2 regions of the Rhizobium sp. BE258 genome follow, and region 2 is predicted to be linked to the other one. Evidence: predicted binding sites of a transcription regulator. Region 2 holds the regulator's gene; the other holds the start of a gene.
What was found. The regulator LexA, encoded in region 2, represses DNA repair genes until DNA is damaged. The targets are predictions, from matches to a motif close to TGTTCNNNNTGTGTTCNG.
Positions count from the first base shown of each region.

Region 1: the regulator LexA is predicted to act here: its motif matches at 1,757-1,774, upstream of J2X43_RS00520 (ImuA family protein).

Region 1 covers NZ_JAVDWL010000001.1:89,017-92,432, reverse strand. The annotation lists gene J2X43_RS00530 (hypothetical protein) at 636-836, shown strand; gene J2X43_RS00525 (hypothetical protein) at 838-1,044, shown strand; gene J2X43_RS00520 (ImuA family protein) at 1,838-2,590, shown strand; gene J2X43_RS00515 (DNA polymerase Y family protein) at 2,511-3,416, shown strand, end outside.
Region 2 covers NZ_JAVDWL010000008.1:188,145-191,560, forward strand. The annotation lists gene J2X43_RS25755 (ComEC/Rec2 family competence protein) at 1-1,824, shown strand, start outside; gene lexA (transcriptional repressor LexA) at 1,805-2,518, opposite strand; gene J2X43_RS25765 (VOC family protein) at 2,722-3,416, shown strand, end outside.

The DNA of each region.
Region 1 (3,416 bases), on a different contig from region 2:
AGTCGACGATCGGCTGGCGGCCGTGGAGGCCGCCGTCTCCGCACCGTCGACCATCCGCGGCCGCAGAGCCGGCGTCAGAGTTCGGGGGCGGACGAAGGTAAGAGAACCAGTCGCGTGCCAGGAATGTTCGCCCGAACGACGCCAGACGCATGGCGAGCCGGAGCGGGACGACGGCTGCTTGATCGGCACGAGCATTCCGGGCCGTCACTGGAAGCGACGGGCGTCTGCGTTCAGGTCGGCGTGAAATCTCCTGCCAGGCCAATGCAGGTTTTCGAGCACTCCATCGAACCGTGGGGACGGATTACCTCCGCCCCCGCCTGATTCCGATCATTCACTGGGCAGCACAGGATCGAGGCGAACCAGACAACCTATTCGCCTACGGGTCGTCCGACATTCCAACTCCTGCGTGGGGGTGAGGGCGATGCCGGACAGGTGGGCGCTCGTCTGTCATTTCGTTGGCCATCGCGAGAAAACGGAAAAACCGCGATGTTCACCATCCCTGTCGCGTCCGTTTGACACGGCTCGCGCTCGGAAAAGGAATGTGGAAGTGTCGGGATGGTTCCGAGCGTTGATAGTTGCAAGACGGAACAAGCAGCCGCCGACAAGATTAGTCGTGATCAACAGGAGGTTCGAGCATGGGAATGGACAAACCGAAAGACGGCGCCCCAGGGACAACCGACCAGTCGCCGAGATGGGAAGGTCCGCAGGAGAACACGCCGCCGGGCTACTTGCCAGCGAGAGACGATCCTGACCGGACGAAGGACGCGAATGGTGAAACCAACAGCGATCCCGAGGTCAAGAAAGTCTTGGACGGCCTCAAACAGAAAGGCGAATGAGATGTCGGACGTTGAGAAGGATGCCAGGGGCCAATTTGCCAAGTCGATCGCAGATCCGAAGTCAACCGGCGTCCACAGTGCCAAGCCGACCGTCATCACCGGTTCGGAGGACGCTACCGAACACAAGACCCCACCAGGTAAGAAGCCCGTCAAGGACTGGGACATCAATTTCGACCCGGCGGATGAAAACGAGGGGCGGATGCGTTGACCGCGGCCGCCGAATAAACTGATCGCCCGAGACGTTGCGACCCTTGAGCACGATTGTCGTGAAGCTGGTCTGCTGAGGGTGTCCCATTCGGCGTCTTGCCGAGAACCGCCTTCAGAAGGCCCGGCCGGCCCGCGAGGAAGCCCCACAAAGTCTGCGCCGCGCACGTCTTCACGTTCCCACCGAGATCGACCGGAGCCGCGTCGAAACCCGCGTCTCAGGCGCAACGCAACGTTCAAGAAGGCCTAACCGCGATCAAGGGCCGGAAAACGCGTCTGGCATCGATCTCCTTCGGGCCCGACCATTCGCTCGCAGCCCATCGCCAGGCGGCGACGAAGCTTTGCAAGACACGCCCCCGCGCCGAACTGGGCCACGAGGACCTTCCGTTCAAAGCTGTCGCGACGTTGGCAGGCGGCGCATTCCAGTACGATGACGGCGCCTCGAATGTCGTTTATCGTCGGCCCGTCGCCGCCGCCGAGGTGTTGCCGTCTTCTCGTCATCTGATGTCCAATCCCCTCGGCCTCACGCCGGATCGGCCGCTGCTACTCAAATTGATATCCACATGCAAGCCGCCGACGTTGACGAAAATATTTCAATGACGACGCCGACTTACGAGATTTGCCTACGGTTTTGATTCCACTCATTGAATCTACGCTCTCGCTAATCTTAGGACTAGATTCCTGCTCTTCCGACCATCTTGACGCCGCGCACGATAAGGAACAGATAGAGAACACGCAAGTTATCACGACATGATGTCGTCCCTGTTCCACCGCGATTACGAAAGGATTCGTGACCGATGTCGGCTGGCCGAGAGACAGTCCTCGCAGACCTGCGCGAACGCATCTCCGCTCTCGCGGGGGGCGTCGCCAGGGCAGCCGGCTGTCTACCGTTCGGCGTCCCGGAAATCGACCGCGTTCTGCCGGGCGGCGGTCTCGCTTACGGCGCCCTTCACGAGATCGCGGGCGGCGGGTCGGGAACGGTCGACGGAGCAGCCGCCGCTCTTTTCGCCGCCGGGATAGCCGCTCGAACGAAGGGAAAGATCGCGTGGTGTCTGACGCGGCCCGATCTCTTCTTTCCGGCGCTCGCGCAGGCCGGCGTTCATCCCGACCGGGTCGTCTTCATCGAGGGCGACAAGGAGGAGGACGTCTTGGCGTCGATGGAGGAATGTCTGTCCTTCGGCGGACTGGGCGTGGTCGTCGGCGAACTGGTCCGTCTGCCGATGACGGCGTCGCGACGGCTTCAGCTTGCGGCGGAGCGAACCGGGACGATGGCCATCGCCGTCCGGCGGTGGAGACGTCAGACGGAGGCGAACGACTTCGGCCAGCCGACGGCGTCGACGACAAGGTGGCGCGTCAGCGTCCTACCTTCGGAAGAGCTTCCGGTTCCGGGACTGGGACGGGCGAGGTGGCTGCTTGAACTGATGAGATCGCGTGCGGGCGAGTGTGCTGAGTTTGAAATCGGAGCCTGCGATGACAAGGGTAGTATCCATCTATCTTCCCGATCTGCCGACCGACAGGATACGTCGAGCCGATCCTTCCATTTCGGCTGAGCAGGCCATCGCCGTGATCGCGAGGTCCGGCTCGAAGCGCTGGGTCTCCGCCGCCGACGCCGCTGCCCGGAAGGTCGGCGTGCGGGTCGGGATGCCGGCCGCAAAGGCGCAGGCGATCTTCCGCGACCTGATGATTATCGACGCCGACCCCGCTGCCGATGCCGCCGCGCTCGAGCGGATCGCTCTCTGGGCGCTGACCTTCTATTCGCCGATCGTCGCCGTCGACGGGACCGACGGCATTGTCATGGACACGGAAGGCGCCGACCACCTCCAAGGCGGGGAGCAGCCGATGCTGGAAAAAGTCGCCAACCAGTTTCGGGCGAAGGGCCTGACCGCGCGCGTCGCCATCGCGGACACCTGGGGCGCGGCGCATGCCTGCGCGCGGGCGATCACGCGGGAAACCGTGATCGTGCCGAAAGGCGAGATCGTCCGGGCCGTGGAGAAGCTACCGCTTCGCTTGCTGCGGCTCCCGGAGAAGATCGTCGGCGACCTCCGGACGCTGGGCTTCCAATCTATAGGGGAGCTGGGAAACACAGCGCGCGCGCCGTTGGCGCTCCGCTTCGGTCCGGAAATCGGGCGTCGCCTTGATCAGATATTTGGCCGGATGTCCGAACCGATCGAGCCGATCCGCGCGCCGGAATGGATCGAAGTCTCCCGCGCGTTTGCAGAGCCCATCGGCGCTGCCGAAACGATCGACAAGTACGTCGGGAGATTGGTCGTCCAGCTTGTCGGCGAACTGCAGCGCCGCGGGCTGGGCGTGCGCCGGACCGATCTGCTCGTCGAGAAGGTCGACGGCACGCGCCAGGCCATCCGTGCGGGCACCGCG
Region 2 (3,416 bases):
CAGAAAGCGGAGTTCGAAACCGGGACTTGGCTGAAGGGCAGGGCAAGGCTGACGCCGCCGTCAGGCCCCGCTCTTCCCGGCCTCAACGACTTTTCGTTCGGTGCCTATTTCGACGGTGTCGGTGGCAACGGTTTCTTTTATGGTGCCCCTGCCGTGGTTCCGGCGGTCGAACCCGGGCCCGCATCGATGCAGGATCGCGCGCTTGAATGGCTCTACCGCTTGAGAAGCGGCATCGGCGACCGTATTAGAGGCATCCTGCCTGGCGACACCGGCGCTTTTGCCGCCGCTCTGGTCACGGACGAGCGCCGCGCCATTTCGAGCGAGACGACCGAGGCGCTGCGCCAATCCGGCCTTGCGCATATCATCGCCATTTCCGGTCTCAACATGGCGCTGTCGGCAGGCATCTTCTTCGTCGGCTTCCGCACCGTGCTCAGCCTGTTTCCGGCTGTCGTCCAGGCCTATCCCGTCAAGAAGATCGCCGCAGCCGGTGCGCTTGCCGCCGTCACCGCCTATTTCCTGATCTCGGGCTTCGCAGTCTCCGCCGAGCGCGCCTTCATCATGATGGCGATCATGCTGGCGGCGGTCTTCTTCGACCGGCCGTCGATCAGTCTGCGCAACGTCGCCCTATCGGCGCTGGTGATCATTGTCCTCTCACCCTCGGAGATCATGGGGCCAAGCTTCCAGATGTCCTTCGCCGCGACACTGGCCCTCGTCGCCGGCTATGCGCTCTGGAAGGAGAGGCCGGTGCGCGACCGGCCCTTCGCAAAGTTTCGCGTCGTCAGGATGCTGTCTTCCGCCGCTGCGTTCTTCGGCGGCATCCTGCTGACCTCCGTCATCGGCGGCTTCTCGACTGCATTGTTCTCGGTCGAGCACTTCCACCGGCTGACAGCCTATGGCCTGCCAGCCAATCTCGCCGCCATGCCGATCATCTCCTTCATCATCATGCCGTTCGGCCTCATTGCCATGCTGCTGATGCCCTTCGGTCTCGATGCATGGGCGTGGCAGGTGACGGGCTTTGGGCTCGATCTGGTGATCGCCATCGCCAGGACGGTTGCCTCATGGGGCGGCGATATCGGCGTCGGGCGCCTGGCGTCCTGGTACTTTCCCGCGGCGGTGACGGGTTTCCTGCTGCTGACTTTGCTGCGCAGCCGCATGCGGCATCTCGGCACCGCGATCTTGATGGCATCGACGACAGCCGCCGCGATGTTTGGAGGTCCTCCGCCGCCGAAAATCGTGATTGCCGAGGACGGGAGCATGGCGGGCATCGTCAGCGACAACGGCCTCGCCACCAATCGCGAGCGGCCACCGGGCTTCATCTTTGATCAATGGAGGCGCGCGCTGGTGCTCGATGAGCATCTACCACCGGCGTTCCCGGCGCTCCCGGATATTCCCACCGCACCGCGCGGTGAAAGGCTGAAATTGACGGAGGCACAGCAGAACGAAACGATGGACGCGATCAAGGCCAGTGCGACGGGCGAGCGCTTCTCATGCGTGAAAAAGGCCTGGTGTACAGCGAAGCTCGACAACGGTTCGATCTTGACCGTGATCGAGAATGCGGCGTTCCTTGGCCCAGCTTGCGACATATCCGATATCGTCGTCACACCGGTGCGCCTGCGCCTCGATACCTGCCGCTCAGGCGCCCTGCTTTTCACCGGGGAGACACTGCGAAAGACAGGCGCTGTCGAGCTTCGTTTCCCCAATGGGATCGCCGAAATCACCACATCATTCGAGGGTCTCGAGCGGCCCTGGACCCGCCACCGCGCCTACGATTGGCGCAGCGGCACTTTTGGTGAAAGCGAGACGCTCAGTGATAGCGGCGGATAAGGCCAACGAGCTTGCCCTGAACCTTGACGCGGTCCGGTCCGAAAATACGGGTTTCGTAAGCCGGGTTGGCAGCTTCGAGCGCAATGGATGCACCCTTGCGGCGAAAGCGCTTCAGCGTTGCCTCTTCGTCATCGACGAGAGCAACGACGATATCACCGGCATTGGCGGTATTGGTGTTGCGGATGATGACCGTGTCGCCGTCGAAGATGCCGGCCTCGATCATCGAGTCGCCCTTGACCTCAAGAGCATAGTGCTCACCGCTTCCGAGCATGTCGGCGGGAACTGTAATGTCGTGGGTGTTCTGCTGGATCGCCGAAATCGGCACACCGGCTGCGATCCGGCCCATGACCGGCACGGAGATCGACGTGTGATTGTCCTCGTTCGCCGGCTTCGGCGGCGCGACGGGCTGCGGCTTGCCAAGGCTGCCTTCGATGACGCTCGGCGAGAAGCCGCGGCGCGGCTGAATGCTCGGGCTGTAGGCTTCCGGAAGCTTGATGACCTCGAGTGCGCGCGCCCTGTTCGGTAGGCGGCGAATGAAGCCACGTTCTTCCAGAGCCGTGATCAGGCGATGGATGCCCGACTTGGAAGCCAGATCGAGCGCATCCTTCATTTCGTCGAAGGATGGCGGAACGCCGGACTCCTTCATGCGCTCGTGAATGAAGAGGAGAAGCTCCTGTTGTTTGCGCGTCAGCATCGAAGTTTTTCCCCAGATTCGTGAAACAAAGCCAGAACGGACACTATATGTTCCATATGTGTTCCGCAAGTGCCTAAATATCGGTAAAACTTCCGATGATTTTTCGTCGTTTTTGAAAGTTTATTTGCCGGATTGGTGATCCACGCTTGCGCTTTGCCGGGCAGGGCGTGCAAATCTCTGCCGGCTTCACCGGAGGAACCGCCATGACGCGTCCGCTCGATCATCTGGTACTGCCCGTGACCCATATCGACGTTGCCCGCGAGCGACTCGGGCGTCTCGGTTTCACCGTCGCGGCCGATGGCCGTCATCCGTTCGGAACGGAGAATGCCTGCGTCTTCTTGGCCGACAAGACCTATCTCGAACCGCTCGGTATTGCGAGCCAGGCGGACTGCGACGCGGCTGTCGCAAAGGGCAACAGCTTTGTCGCCCGCGATCAGGCCTTCCGCTTCCGCTGCGGCGATGACGGCTTTTCGGCTGTTGTCTTCGGCACCGATAGTGCCGATGCGGACAAGGCTGCCTATGACGGCGCGCAGCTGAGCGGCGGCGATATGGTCGAATTCTCGCGGCCGATCGTCATGCCCGACGGAACGCAGGCGACAGGCGCCTTCAAGCTCGCCTTTGCCGCCGATCTTCGGGCACCCGATGTCTTCTTCTTCGCCTGCCAGCGGATCAACGCCTTTCCGGCCGATCGCAATGCACTGGAAACCCATGCAAACGGCGTCACCGGCATCAGCGAGATCGCGCTGAGCGCTGAGGATCCGCAGGCCTTCGCCGAATTTCTGGAGACGGCCAGCGGTGGAGTGGAGCCTAAGGAGGCGGCACTCGGCCTATCCTTCGAATTGCCGAACGGGAGACTTTCCATCTTCTCGAACGAGGGCATGGAGGCCTATTTCGATGC